DNA from 2 places in the Mycobacterium sp. ITM-2016-00317 genome. Region 2 is predicted to be linked to the other one. Evidence: riboswitches for the same ligand, from Rfam matches in the RefSeq annotation. Region 2 holds a riboswitch; the other holds the start of a gene.
What was found. A riboswitch is a leader RNA that binds a small molecule or an ion and turns the genes downstream of it on or off. The one in region 2 is predicted to bind S-adenosylmethionine.
Positions count from the first base shown of each region.

Region 1 (7,084 bases), 390 kb from region 2:
CGGATCGTCGAGCAGGCTGATCAGGCCGGCGTCGCTGTCGGCCGACTTGCTCATCTTCGCCGTCGGGTCCTGCAGGTCGTAGATCTTTGCGGTGGCCTTCGGGATCATCGCCTCGGGCACCACGAAGGTGTCGGGGAACCGGGCGTTGATCCGCTGGGCCAGATCGCGCGCCAGCTCCAGATGCTGGCGCTGATCCTCGCCGACGGGCACCAGCTGGGTGTCGTAGAGCAGCACGTCGGCGGCCATCAGCACCGGGTAGGTGAACAGCCCGACCGTGGTGGAATCGGCGCCCTGCTTCTGCGACTTGTCCTTGAACTGCGTCATCCGCGACGCCTGCCCGAAGCCGGTGAAACATCCGAGCACCCAGGCCAATTCGGAGTGGGTGGGGACGTGGCTCTGCACGAACACCGTTGCCCGGGCGGGATCGACACCGAGTGCGAGGTACTGGGCCGCGGTGGCCAGGGTGCGCCGACGCAACGTCTCCGGATCCTGCGTGACGGTGATCGCATGCAGGTCCACCACGCAGAAGTACGCGTCGTTGCCGTCCTGCAGGGCCACCCACTGACTGACCGCGCCCAGCGCGTTGCCCAGATGCAGGGAGTCAGACGTGGGTTGCGCGCCCGAGAAGACGACGGGCCTGGCTGGGTTGCTGGCGGTACTCATGATGACACCATCTTCGCACTGAGCGAATCGGGCGCGCTACGGCGCCATCAGGGTGCCTGGGCGCGCCGGATTCACGCGTAGGCGACCGTCACCGGGCAGTGATCGGACCACCGCAGCGCATAGGCGGCGGGCCGTTCGGTGGTGACCGACGCGACGCGCGCGGCCAGCCCCGGCGTAGCCAGGTGGTAGTCGATGCGCCAGCCCGCGTCGTTGTCGAACGCCTTGCCGCGCCACGACCACCACGCGTACGGGCCTGCGGTCTCGGGGTGCGCCTGCCGCACCACGTCCACCCAGCCGGACTCGAGTAGCCCGGTGAGCCACTGGCGTTCCTGCGGCAGGAACCCGGACTTCTTCAGATTGCCCTTCCAGTTCTTGATGTCGTTCTCGGTGTGGGCGATGTTCCAGTCCCCGCACAGCACGGCGTCCCGGCCGCCGGCCAGCAACACCGCCATCCGCTCGCCCACCGCGGCCATGAACCGTTCCTTCTCCAGCTGACGATCCGTTTCGGCCTCGCCGGTCGGGACGTACACACTGCCCACCGTGATCCCGGCGGTGTCGACCTCGATGTAGCGGCCGTGCGCAGCGAACTCCTCTGCCCCACAACCGATCCGAACAGCATTCAGAGGCGAACGGGACAGCACGGCCACCCCGTTGCGGCCCTTCACATGCGGGGCCGCCGACGCCAGGTGCCACCCGTCGGCCAGCGCCGGGGCCAGCGCGTCGGCGAGCTGATCGTCGTCGGCGCGGGTCTCCTGCAAGCACACCACGTCCGCCGTCGTCTCCTTGAACCACACGAGCAGGCCGAGGTTCTCCAGGGAGCGCTGTTTGACCGCCGCGCGGATGCCGTTGACGTTGATGGTGCTCACCGTGATGGGACGCGTCACGACGGCAGACCCTAGCCGAGCGCCCCGCCCGCATCCTTGCGGTACCGCCGGTCCCACCTTTATCGTCGGGCACATGGCACCGCGAGAGCCGATCCACGCCGGATCAGGAGAACCCGTCCTGCTGCTGCACCCGTTCCTGTGCTCGCAGAACGTGTGGCGCACGGTGGCCGGCCAACTCGCCGACACCGGCCGGTTCGAGGTGTACGCGCCCACGATGGTCGGCCATCACGGCGGCAACCCGTCCCCGTCCTGGCTGCTCGACACCCATGCCCTGGTCGAGGACGTGGAACGCCGGATGGACGAGCTCGGCTGGGAGACCGCGCACATCGTCGGCAACTCGCTGGGCGGGTGGGTCGCCTTCGAGCTGGAACGACGGGGTCGCGCCCGCACGCTCACCGCGATCGCCCCCGCAGGCGGCTGGCCGCACCACTCGGTGTCGAAGTACGAGACGGTGTTGAAGTTCATCCTCGGCGGGCCGGCGCTGATCGCCGCCCGACTGCTCGGGCCGCGGATCCTGAAACTGCCCGGCGTCCGCCGGCTGGCCACGCTGCCGGTCAGCGGACCCGCCGACGGCCCGTCCGAGGAGGACCTGCGACTACTGGTGCAGGACGCCACCCACTGCAGCGCCTACCTCCAGTTACTGGTCAAGACTCTGCGCCTGCCCGGGCTGCTGGAACTCGCCTCGCTGGGCGCCCCGACCCAGCTGGTGCTGTGCGAGAAGGACCGCGTGTTCCCGACGCCGCGCGGCAACCGGTACTTCCTGACCCACCTGCCCGACGACGCCAAAGTGGTGCGTCTCGACGGCGTCGGCCACATCCCGATGCTCGAGACCCCCGACGTGATCACCGAGCTGATCGCGACGTTCGTCGACGAACACCGCACACCGCGCACCGCCCTCGGCTAACGCCCTGGTCAGCGGGTCCGGTGGCACCGTCTGTCCCGCTTGAGATACAGTTCGTCTCGGTCATGAGTGCCAGCGTCAAGCCCCGGCTCGCTGGCCGGCAACCCTCCAACCGCGGTGGGGTGCCCCGGGAGACGACCAGGTTGAGTAGCCGAACACGGCTATAAGGCAAGCGCGGGTCCGCTGTCAATCGGGCCCCTGTTCCACAGAGGAGCACGACGATGTCCGATAACAGTCCGGTGTCCGACAACAGCGCCCATTGGTCGTTCGAGACCAAGCAGGTGCACGCGGGCCAGACGCCCGACACCGCCACCCATGCCAGGGCCCTGCCGATCTACCAGACCACCAGTTACACCTTCGACAGCACCGACCACGCGGCCGCGCTGTTCGGCCTGGCCGAACCCGGCAACATCTACACCCGCATCATGAACCCGACCCAGGACGTGGTCGAGCAGCGCATCGCGGCGCTGGAAGGTGGTGTGGCGGCACTGTTCCTGTCCTCCGGGCAGGCAGCCGAGACGCTCGCGATCCTCAACATCGCCAACAGCGGTGACCACATCGTCTCCAGCCCGCGGCTGTACGGCGGCACCTACAACCTGTTCCACTACACGCTGCCCAAGCTCGGCATCGAGGTGTCGTTCGTGGAGAACCCCGACGACCTGGAGTCCTGGCGGGCCGCCGCCCGGCCGAACACCAAGGCGTTCTTCGGCGAGACGATCTCCAACCCGAAAATAGACGTCCTCGACATCCCGGGCGTGGCCGGCGTCGCGCACGAGGTCGGTGTGCCGCTGATCGTCGACAACACCATCGCCACGCCGTACCTGATCCAGCCGCTGAGCCACGGCGCCGACATCGTGGTCCATTCGGCGACCAAGTACCTCGGCGGGCACGGCACGGCGATCGCCGGTGTGATCGTCGACGGCGGCACCTTCGACTGGACAAACGGCCGGTTCCCGGGCTTCACCAGCCCGGACCCCTCCTACCACGGTGTGGTGTTCGCCGAACTCGGCCCGCCCGCGTACGCCCTCAAGGCGCGCGTACAGCTGTTGCGTGACCTCGGTCCCGCCGCGGCGCCGTTCAACGCGTTCCTGGTCGCCCAGGGTCTCGAGACGCTGAGCCTGCGCATGGAGCGCCACGTCGCGAACGCCCAGCGGGTGGCCGAATTCCTCGAGGCCCACCCGGACGTGGTGTCGGTGAACTACGCCGGCCTTGCGTCGTCCCCGTGGCACGACCTCGGAAAGAAGCTGGCGCCCAAGGGAACCGGCGCGGTGCTCGCATTCGAGCTGGCCGGCGGGGTCGAGGCGGGCAAGGCGTTCGTCAACGCGCTGACCCTGCACAGCCACGTCGCCAACATCGGTGATGTGCGCTCGCTGGTGATCCATCCGGCGTCGACGACGCATCAGCAGCTGTCCGCCGACGAACAACTCGCCAGCGGAGTGACGCCGGGGCTGGTGCGGCTGGCCGTCGGTATCGAGGGCATCGACGACATCATCGCCGACCTGGAGCAGGGATTCGCGGCTGCCAAGCCGTTCAGCGTCGCCGCCGACGCCGACCCGAACACCTTGGCGTCGTTCTGATGACGATTGTGGACATCCTGACCGATCGCGTGGCGCTGCCCCCCGAAGGCCAGATCGGCATCGTCGACATCGGTCCGCTGACCCTGGAGAACGGCGAGGTCATCGACGACGTGTCGATCGCGGTGCAGCGCTGGGGTGAGCTCTCGCCCAACCGCGACAACGCCGTGGTCGTGCTGCACGCGCTGACCGGCGATTCGCACATCACCGGGCCCGCGGGCCCTGATCATCCGACGCCGGGCTGGTGGGACGGCGTGGCAGGCCCCGGCGCCCCGATCGACACCGACCGCTGGTGCGCGATCTCGACGAACGTGTTGGGCGGCTGCCGCGGATCGACCGGCCCCAGCTCGCCCGGCCCCGACGGAAAGCCCTGGGGCTCAAGGTTTCCGACGATCTCGGTGCGCGACCAGGTGGCCGCCGACGTGGCGGCCCTGGAACGGTTCGGGATCACCGAGGCCGCTGCGGTGATCGGCGGATCCATGGGCGGCGCAAGGGCTCTGGAGTGGATGGTGACCTATCCGCACAGCGTCCGCGCCGCACTGGTGCTGGCGGTCGGCGCGCGCGCGACCGCCGACCAGATCGGCACGCAGAGCACCCAGGTCGCCGCAATCAAGGCCGATCCCAACTGGTGCGGCGGCGACTACCACGACACCGGGCGCTTCCCCGCCGCCGCCTGGAGATCGCCCGGCGCTTCGCTCATCTGACGTACCGCGGCGAGACCGAACTAGACGAGCGCTTCGGAAACGACGCGCAGCTCGAAGAGGACCCGGCCACCGGCGGCCGTTACGCGGTGCAGAGCTACCTGGAATACCAGGGCCGAAAGTTGTTGGCGCGCTTTGATGCCGGCACCTACGTCGCGCTCACCGATGCGCTGTCCAGCCATGACGTCGGCCGCGGCCGCGGCGGGGTGGCGGCCGCACTGCAGAGTTGCCCGGTGCCCGCCGTCGTCGGCGGGATCACCACCGACCGGCTCTATCCGCTGCGGCTGCAGGCCGAGCTGGCCGAGCTGCTGCCCGGCTGTGACGGGCTCGACGTGGTGGAGTCCCAGTACGGTCACGACGGCTTCCTGGTCGAGACCGACGCGGTGGGCGAGCTGATCCGGCGCACGCTGGAGCTGGCGTCACGGTGAGTGGGTCCGCGGATCACCGTTCCCTGTCGTTCGGGGCGGAGGCGGCCGCCTACGAGCGGGGACGTCCGTCGTACCCGCCGGAGGCGATCGATTGGCTGCTGCCCGATGGCGCACGCGATGTGCTGGACCTCGGGGCCGGCACCGGCAAGCTGACCACCCGACTGGTCGAGCGGGATCTCGACGTGGTCGCCGTCGACCCCCTGCCGGAGATGCTGGAGCTGCTCAGCTCGTCGCTGCCCGACACCCCCGCCCTGCTCGGCACCGCCGAGGACATCCCGCTGCCCGACGACAGCGTCGACGCGGTGCTGGTCGCGCAGGCCTGGCACTGGTTCGACCCCGAACGCGCGGTCAAAGAGGTGGCCCGGGTGCTGCGGCCCGGCGGCCGTCTCGGCCTGGTCTGGAACAACCGTGACGAACGACTGGGCTGGGTCAAGGACCTCGGGGCGATCATCGGCCACGAGGTCGACCCGTTCACCCAGAGCGTCGACCTTCCTGCCCCGTTCACCGATGTGGCGCGGCACCAGGTCGAGTGGACGAGCTATCTGACGCCGCAGGCGCTGATCGACCTGGTGGCCTCGCGCAGCTACTGCATCACCTCGCCGGAGAAGGTGCGGGCCCGCACGCTGGACCGGGTCCGCGAGCTGTTGGCCACCCACCCGGCGCTGGCCAACAGTTCCGGACTGGCTCTGCCCTACGTCACGGTCTGCGTCCGCGCGACGCTGGGCTGAGCCCGGCACACTCGGCAGCCGTCAGATCGCTCGGCGGCCGCCGCCCCGCCGTTTTGCGGTGTTGTTCTCGTATCGAATTTCGACGGCGTCATTTGTTTTCGAATTCGCGCAATCGCAGGTCACGACAAGATCACGGACATACATTTCGGTGAAATTGTTTGACGAGTCAAACATCATCGCTGTCAGGCACACAGCGAATATTTACGAACTCGCTAGCCGGATCCCGAAGCCAATCCGCGATGCTCCGTGAACAGGCCCTGAACTGTATTGCACGCCCCCAGAGCCGGTGCTAGCGTGAGGTTCATCATGCTGCCGCGCACAGCTCGGTGCGATACCAGCTAATCAACTGACATTCACTGAATCACAGTCAGGTCTACGGGGGGTCCGAATGACTGAGCAACATATTGCGAACGGTTTCCAGCAGGGAAATGCATCCCCATCGCTGGGGGTTCGCGCTGTTGCCACCGAGCACGCCGGCCACCGAAGCAACCCGCGCAGCAAAGCCGCGTTCGGTGCCGACACGGCGCCGTCGGTCAGCCTGGTGATCCCGGTCAAGAACGAGGCCCGCAACATCGGTTGGGTGCTCGAGCGCATCGCCGACGACGTCGACGAGGTGATCCTCGTCGACGGGAAATCGACCGACGCCACTCTGATCACCGCCCAGCGCTGCAGGCCGGACGTCAAGGTCGTGGCCCAAGAGGGGGTCGGCAAGGGCAGCGCCCTGAGGACGGGATTCCTGGCCGCCTCCGGCGACATCATCGTGATGATGGACGCGGACGGCAGCATGACCCCGGACGAGATCACCCACTACGTCCACTTCCTGGCCAACGGCTACGACTTCGTCAAGGGCTCCCGCTTCATCCCGGGCGGCGGCTCGCTGGACATCACCCGGTTCCGCCGGCTGGGCAACCGGTTCCTGCTGGGGGTGTTCAACGCGCTGTACCGCGCCGACCTCACCGACCTCTGCTACGGATTCTGCGCCTTCCACCGCCGTTACCTGGACGTGCTGGCCCTGTCCGCGACCGGTTTCGAGATCGAGGCCGAGATGGTCGTGCACGCCATGCGCGCGGGTCTGCGGGTCGCCGAGGTACCGAGCCTCGAACTGCCGCGACGGGCGGGCAAGTCCAACCTGCACTCGGTGAGCGACGGCATCCGGGTGCTGCGGACCGTGCTGCGCGGGCACCACGCGGGCCTCAGCGGCCACG
Region 1 covers NZ_CP134399.1:1,329,332-1,336,415, reverse strand. The annotation lists gene trpS (tryptophan--tRNA ligase) at 1-663, opposite strand, end outside; gene C6A87_RS06415 (exodeoxyribonuclease III) at 735-1,535, opposite strand; gene C6A87_RS06410 (alpha/beta fold hydrolase) at 1,621-2,451, shown strand; SAM riboswitch class IV at 2,510-2,629, shown strand; gene C6A87_RS06405 (bifunctional o-acetylhomoserine/o-acetylserine sulfhydrylase) at 2,670-4,025, shown strand; partial or broken gene C6A87_RS06400 (homoserine O-acetyltransferase) at 4,025-5,151, shown strand; gene C6A87_RS06395 (class I SAM-dependent methyltransferase) at 5,148-5,879, shown strand; gene C6A87_RS06390 (glycosyltransferase family 2 protein) at 6,268-7,084, shown strand, end outside.
Region 1: linked by a shared signal. The riboswitch ahead of C6A87_RS06405 (bifunctional o-acetylhomoserine/o-acetylserine sulfhydrylase) and the one ahead of C6A87_RS04520 (ADP-ribosylglycohydrolase family protein) in region 2 are both predicted to bind S-adenosylmethionine.

Region 2 (7,084 bases):
TCGCCGACCACGCCGCCTGCAGCGCCTGCACCACCCAGCCGTTCTTCGGAAAGTCCGACGGCCGCGACGCCTCGGCGGTATCTAGCCGCGTCGCCCATACATCGCGGCGCTCGACAGCGATATGGCCCAACCCGGTCCGAATGTCGATCTCGCCGGTGACCACCGCGTGCCGGATCGCGCTGCACCACAACACGCACGCGTCGCCGGCCTCGGGATCGAAGTGCGTCAGTTCACTGAGCGCCCGCGCGGCCTGCACCATCGCGTCCTCGTCGTCGAGATACGCCAGCGCGACCGGGGCAGTGCGCATCAACGACCCGTTGCCCCCACTGCGGCCCGTGGACTCGTGATGCAGCTGCGCCTCCTGGCGTGCGCGCTGCGCGGTGATGTCTCCACCTCGCGCAGCGGCACTCAAGACCGCGCGGGTCTGAATGCCGACATCCTTGGCGCTGCGCGACCACTCGTGCCAGCGCGCCACGATCGCATCCTGGGGCGCGTCGTCGCGCAGGTCCGCTCCCGTCGCTGCGACCTCGGCGATCGCCACCGCCATCGCGGTGTCGTCAGTCCACTCACCCGGCGCCCACGGTCCACCCCCGGCCATCACGACCTCGAGCTCCGGGCCGCGCGGCGGCTGGAACTCATACGGTGCGCCCAGCGCGTCGCCGGCGGCGGTGCCCAGCAGCACCCCTTCGATGCGATCATCCCGTGCGGTCATCGGTACCCCCTCGATTCCGAATTAGCGCATATATGCGCTAATGGCTAAAACTGTAGCATCGACGCCTGACATGAGCGAGCGGCGCTACCGAGACAGCAGCGACAAGACATTGGCGGACTACCCCCGTCCGTCGGTGGCGGTCGACACTGCGGTGCTGACCCTCGACGAGCAACACGGTCTGGTCGTGCTGCAGGTACGCCGGCCCAATGCCGACGGCTGGGCGTTGCCGGGCACCTTCCTGCACGAGGGGGAGACCCTCGCAATGGCGGTCGCGCGGTCGCTGCAGGTCAAGGCCAACGTCGAAGGGCTGCTGCCGCACCAATTGCACGTGTTCGACGCACTCGACCGGGACCCGCGCGGCTGGGTGCTGTCGGTCGCGCATGTCGACGTCGTGCAGCCTGCTCGACTGGAAGCACGGTTCGCGACCTCGACGCGGTTGATGCCGGTGGGTGCGCCGGGTCGGCTGCCGTTCGACCATCCGGAAATCGTCAAGCGGGCGGTCAACTACCTGCAGTCGCGGTATTCCGACCGGCCCGACCCCGATGCGCTGCTCGGCGAGGAGTTCACCATCCTCCAATTGCGTCGTGCCCATGAGCAGATCGCCGGCCGGCCGCTGCAGCGCGATTGGTTCCGCCGCACCATGGAACCGCAACTGGAACCCACGGGGCAGTTCGCCGGCGGGGTCCGGGGCCGCCCCGCTGAACTGTTCCGGCGGCGCGACGTAGACTGAAGCGGCTTCACGAGACACCGTCGCTAAGCTCCGACTGGGCGGTGCGCCAACCCCACGCTCGTGGGTGGCTCGGATGACGAAGCGACCCGCACCGACCGGTGCAGGGTAAGAGCGCCCATCGTGGGCCCGGAATATCCGGGAGTGCACATGACCGACGCCATCGCGGGACTGGACCACGTTCAGCGTGACCGTGCTGCGGGTGCCCTCGTCGGTGCCGCAGCCGGCGACGCATTCGGTACGGAATCGAGGCCGTCGCAGCCCTGGCAGTGGACTGGGGACACCGCAACGGCCATCGCGATCGCCGAAATCGCGGGCACCGCAGCTGATCTGCGTGCCGGCGAATCACTCGATTACCTTCGCGAACGTTGGCGCTGGTGGGCGCGAACTGCCAAGGACCTCGGGCGCCAACCCTTGCCCGCGACCACTGCCACCGCGAGTGCACGCCTTATCGCCGCCGCACCCGTCGCGCTGGCCTACTTGAATGATGAGGCCGCGCTGGTGCAGGCCGTCCGCACGGTCAGCGAGCTGATAGATGCCGACGTCAACGCCGGCGACGCATGCGTGCTGTGGTCACTCGCGATCAGGCACGCCGTGCTCACCGGCGAGCTCGACGTGCGAGTCGGACTGCGGCATATCGACATTGCGCGGCAAAGTGTGTGGTTGTCGGTAATCCGGCAGGCCGAACGGTCGCAGGCCTCGGTGATCACCCCTGACAACGGTTCGGCGGCCGCGACTTTGCAGGCCGCCTGGTCGGCCATCGTCAACACACCGGTTCCGGTCGAGAATCCCGCAGCGGGAGTGTTCCGCGTCGACCACCTGCGAGTGGCTCTCGAGGCATCAACGCGCGCGGGCGGGGCAACCGTCTCCACCGCCGGCGCCGCGGGTGCGTTGCTCGGGGCCGCCTATGGTGTTTCGGCGGTGCCGTACCGCTGGCGGCGGGCACTCAAGGGCCCGCCCGGGCTGAGCACGCGAGGCCTGGTGCGGCTGGCTGACAAGATCATCGACCGCGGCGAACCCGGCGGCGTCGACTACACCTACCAGGCGTGGCGCGGGTTCCCGAAACCGAGGCGCCACCCCCGCGATGACGAGATCTGGATCGGCGCGGCGCCGTCCCTGCACAGGCTGCCGGCCGGCGTCGACGCGGTGGTGTCGTTGCGCCCGGTCGCCGAAGCGGACATCCCCCATGGCGCTGAGCATCTGGAGGCGCGGCTCATCGACGAGGTCGGTGCCAACGCCAACGTCGACTTCGTCCTGCTCGACACCGTGCGCGCGATCGAAGCGTTCCGCGCAGAGGGTCGCACGGTTTTCGTGCACTGCGCCGACGGCACGAGCGTCACCCCTAGTGTCGCGGCCCTCTACAGCGCCCGCCGACGCGATCAAGATGTGTTCCAAGCGCTGTTCGAACTTTGTGACGTCGGCCCCGGCACCGGACCTCACCGCGAACTGCGCGCGGCGTTACGGCGTTTGCGGCCGGCTGACCCGGCTCAGACGGCACAGCCGACGGCGGGTACCGAAGCGGACGGTTGGTCGGCGTATTGGACCACATTGTTCCCGCCCCGTCCCACAACCCCGTTCCTGCAATGGAAGCGCAGTACCTCGGGGGCCGACATTGCGCGTCGGCTGTGGCAGCAACGGGAATACCTGCGTCGTACTTATGAATCCGTGTATGGCGAGGATGGCGTGGACTGGCCGGTCCGGCACCCCGGCGTCGTACTCGATGCCGTTCCGAGGGCCCGATACGCCGCGTGCCTGGGCTGTGCGTGGATAGAAGCCCTCAGTCGGGACCCGCTTCGAAGCGCGCAGCGGCACGAGATGTCCGGCGAGACGGTTTAGATCGCGTGGCGGCGTTGGCGCCATTCGGGGCAGCACCGCTCTTGGGCGTCCATCGCCTACACGCCTACGGTCCGGCTCTTCCATGACCATCGTGCGATTGCTGGGATGCAGTGTCAGGGCGGTTGAACAGCCGTCGGTTCGTGAGCTATGTCGGCATTCCGCAGCGGCAGCAAAGACTTGTCAGTGCGGTTTGCTACGGTGCAGTTGTCGGACCGGTGCGAACGTGGGAGGCGCTTCCGCCCCACAGATCGAGGTCGGGCATGTTCGCCCCGCACAGCGAATGCCCCACGCGAGAATGCCACGCCTCCACACGTGAGGCCGATGAAATGGGGGACACATGTCCACACAACTCGAGTCCGCGGGTTATGACGTGATCGGTGACATCCACGGTTGCGCGGATGAGCTCCATGAGCTGCTCGACGCCATGGGTTACCGGTCCGCCGGGCTGGGCGGTGCGTATGCGCATCCGACCCGTACTGCGGTGTTCGTGGGCGATCTGATCGACCGCGGAGGGCAGCAGCTGCGGGTCCTGGAGACCATTAAGGCGATGGTCAACGCCGGCAGTGCGCGAATGGTGTTGGGAAATCACGAGTTCAACGCCATGGCGTATGCCACCGAATGGCCGGGCAAGCCGGGCAAGTTCCTGCGCCCGCACGACGACCCGACCGACAAACGGTCGGAGAAGAACGCGCGTCAGCACGCAGCGTTCCTTGAGCAGCTGAGCCGGGACGAGCGCGACTTCTACCTGGGGTGGTTCTGGACGCAGCCGCTGTGGCTCGACCTGGGGGACATCCGCGTGGTGCACGCCTGCTGGCACGAGCCCTCGATCGCGGTGCTCCAGCGGGAGTTGGGCGGCAACCGCTTCACGTCGATTGAGCAGTTGGCGCGGGCGTCCACCAAGGGCGATCCGCTCTACGTCGCGGTCGAGACGTTGCTGAAGGGGCCCGAGATCAGCCTGGCCGATCACGGTCAACAGTCCTACCTCGACAAGGACGGACACCTGCGCGATCGGGCCCGGCTGAGTTGGTGGAAATCCGATGCGACCACCCTGCGGGGCCTGGCCGAGATCGGTCACAACTTCACCGCCCACGACGGCGCCCCGTATCCGGATCTCCCGGATCTCGAAGTGTCCGAGGAGCACCGGTCATACGTCTACGCCGATCAGGTTCCGGTGTTCTACGGCCACTACTGGCGATCCGGCGACCCGCGCCGGTTACTCGACTGGACCGACCACACGGCGTGCGTGGACTTCAGCGCGGTCAAAGGTGGCACGCTGACGGCCTACCGTTGGTCTGGCGAAAGTCAGATTCAGCCGGACCATTACTTCGTCGCCGTTTCGTAGCTGCCCGTTGACCGGGTTCGGGCCCGCATGTCGGCGGGCCCGTTTACCATCGAGCTCGACTGACGGGGGATGTCGACGTGATCATGCTGTTGCCGACCGGCGGCGACTGTATCTGGTCGGCGAGACGGGCTGCTGTTGGCAGTCGGGCAGCTGGCAAGCGGGTGTCGTCGTGATGGTTGACGCACCCGCGAAGACATCACCAGGGGAGTGGAGTTTCTGGTCTCCCGCGACCGGCTTAACGTCGCCGTCAGCCGGGCCTGGTGCCTGGCCTACCTCGCCTGCACCGACGCCTTGCTTGATACTCGTGCCCGCACGGTCCGAGGACATGCGGCTGATCCCCGCGCTTAATGCGTTCGTGAACACGGCAGCGCTACAGGAAAGACGGGCCGGCTACACATGAGCACCGACCACAGTGCGATTTCAGTCGAATGGGACTTCGACACAATGGCTTTCGTGTGGGATCCCAGGACCAACGCCATCAGTGCCGGTGCCGATCGTCTGGCTAACCTATCTGAGCCCGAGCGGTCGCAATCGCTGGCAAATCTGCGGAAACGGGTCACGGCGCTGGCAGAAGCTCTTGACGACGGATGGCTCGTGACGACTGCACTTTTCATGGTTGACGACCTGTACAAATCCTCCTTCTGCGATGCCGGATGGTCTTCTGCGGTCGGACAGTACATCGAGGCCAGCGCGGGCGCTGTCCTGCAGGAACTGACCCGCCGCGGATACGCACTCCACGACGTCATCGACAACACGCAACCCGCAGATCGCCAGCTCAACACGCTTGCCGGGGCGGACGCGTTCCTTCGGGCAGCGGGCCTGCTGGTGACCGGACCGCAATTGATGACGCTGCAACTGATGCAGCGCGACGGTGTACCAATCCGTGACGCCGCCACCGTGGCGCGATACCGCGACGAAGGACACTTCCTGGCCGACAGGATGATTGAGCGTTGTCACGTCGAGCGCCTCCACTCGGCGTATGTGAACATCGACCTCGACGACGACACCCCGGGCCTGGCCCTCGATGTGGCCCTGTCGCAAGCCTCCAACCCCGGAACCATCGTCGTCTTCCGAAGCCAGCCGCCGCGAGTAGGTTCCGTCGCTCAGATCGCTGTGCCGCCAGGGGTGACGCTGCCGAATCTCGATCGCTCGGAGTAGCTAGGCGGTGTCTCGCGTTCAGCCCTTACCGAGCGTTCGGCGAGTCCGTGAGCATGATGCTGAGCTCGCTTGAGTTGGTGACGGCTGATCATTCAAATCCAGGCTATTGAAGACGTCGGTGAAGTCGACGATGGCCACGCGGTTACTCAGGGAGGACTGTCAGGTCAAACTGTCACCTGATCGTGCACCAGACCGTCTCGCCATGCGGCGGTATCAGAATGTGTTCGACCTGTCCGAGGGGCCAGACTCGCGGCAAGCCAACCACTTTCTCGGCGATTCTAGTGTCAGTTTGGTCCGCGAGGCGTCTTCGAATCATCCCAGTCGGGATTCGCTGAGTGACATCCTCAAGCATGCTCGACTGCGTCGAACAGAGCTAAAGAACGGCAAAAGGGTCTTCGCGTGGTTCGTATAGCTGGTAGTCCGGGTCTCCCCGGTAGTACCGCTTTGCATGTTCCACGGTGAGCGGTCCAGGATTGATGAGTTGCCAGTCGCTGTAGGAGTCGTCGTAATGGAGCGCTCTGGAAAATAGTTTGCCGTCTTCTCGAAGAAGAATTTGACCCCAGCTGGTGAAGCTGGGCCAAGTGTCAGATTCATCGGTTTCCAGCTTGTAGCCCGACAGCCAAAGAACAGATTGCCCTTCGCGGGGATCTGCGAAGGTATCGCCGACGTTGTAGTCCGTTGGTTCTTGCCGCCGCCTCTGCGACTCGTAGTATTTCGACCACTTCTCACTGAACTGCTCAGACCATTCTTGGAGTGCGTCACGTTGAGCGATGCCTGCGGGGGAGGATGGATCTCGAGCAGCGGTCACTATGTCACGGATCCGCGGACCGCGATTAGCGAGCACGTCGAGTACCGCGTCGATCACCTCAGGCGGTAAATCGAGTTCTAGCGTCCACTCCGAACTATCGGAGTCGAGGAGGCCAAGCGCCGTGCCGGCGCCTGCGGCAAGCTGACTACCAGGCACGCCAAACCCGTTGGAGTTGCCCGTGCTGGCCTGGACGAACAACTGGGCGAGCATGGCTTTCAGATCGTCGTCTGCCGAGTAATGCGGGACAAGTCCACCGTCGAGCAACCATCGCACAAACATCTGGGCGTCATCCATGGGGGTGGTGCCGCGTCGCCGTAAGACAACATCGTCCACACCTCCTCCGTTATGTGGATCCATGAGCGTGGCACACGCGACCGCCACGGGGCTGACCTCCCCGATCGCGGTCTCATCCACGCCGGACGTCATGCTGTCGTTCTCGCAGAAACTAAGGCTTGCCCATCGCGGCTTCAGCCGCACCAGCGGCCAATCCTCAGGAAGCAT
Region 2 covers NZ_CP134399.1:939,918-947,001, forward strand. The annotation lists gene C6A87_RS04510 (ADP-ribosylglycohydrolase family protein) at 1-712, opposite strand, end outside; gene C6A87_RS04515 (NrtR DNA-binding winged helix domain-containing protein) at 783-1,442, shown strand; SAM riboswitch class IV at 1,448-1,560, shown strand; gene C6A87_RS04520 (ADP-ribosylglycohydrolase family protein) at 1,590-3,275, shown strand; gene C6A87_RS04525 (metallophosphoesterase) at 3,613-4,617, shown strand; gene C6A87_RS04530 (hypothetical protein) at 5,014-5,775, shown strand; gene C6A87_RS04535 (hypothetical protein) at 6,149-7,084, opposite strand, start outside.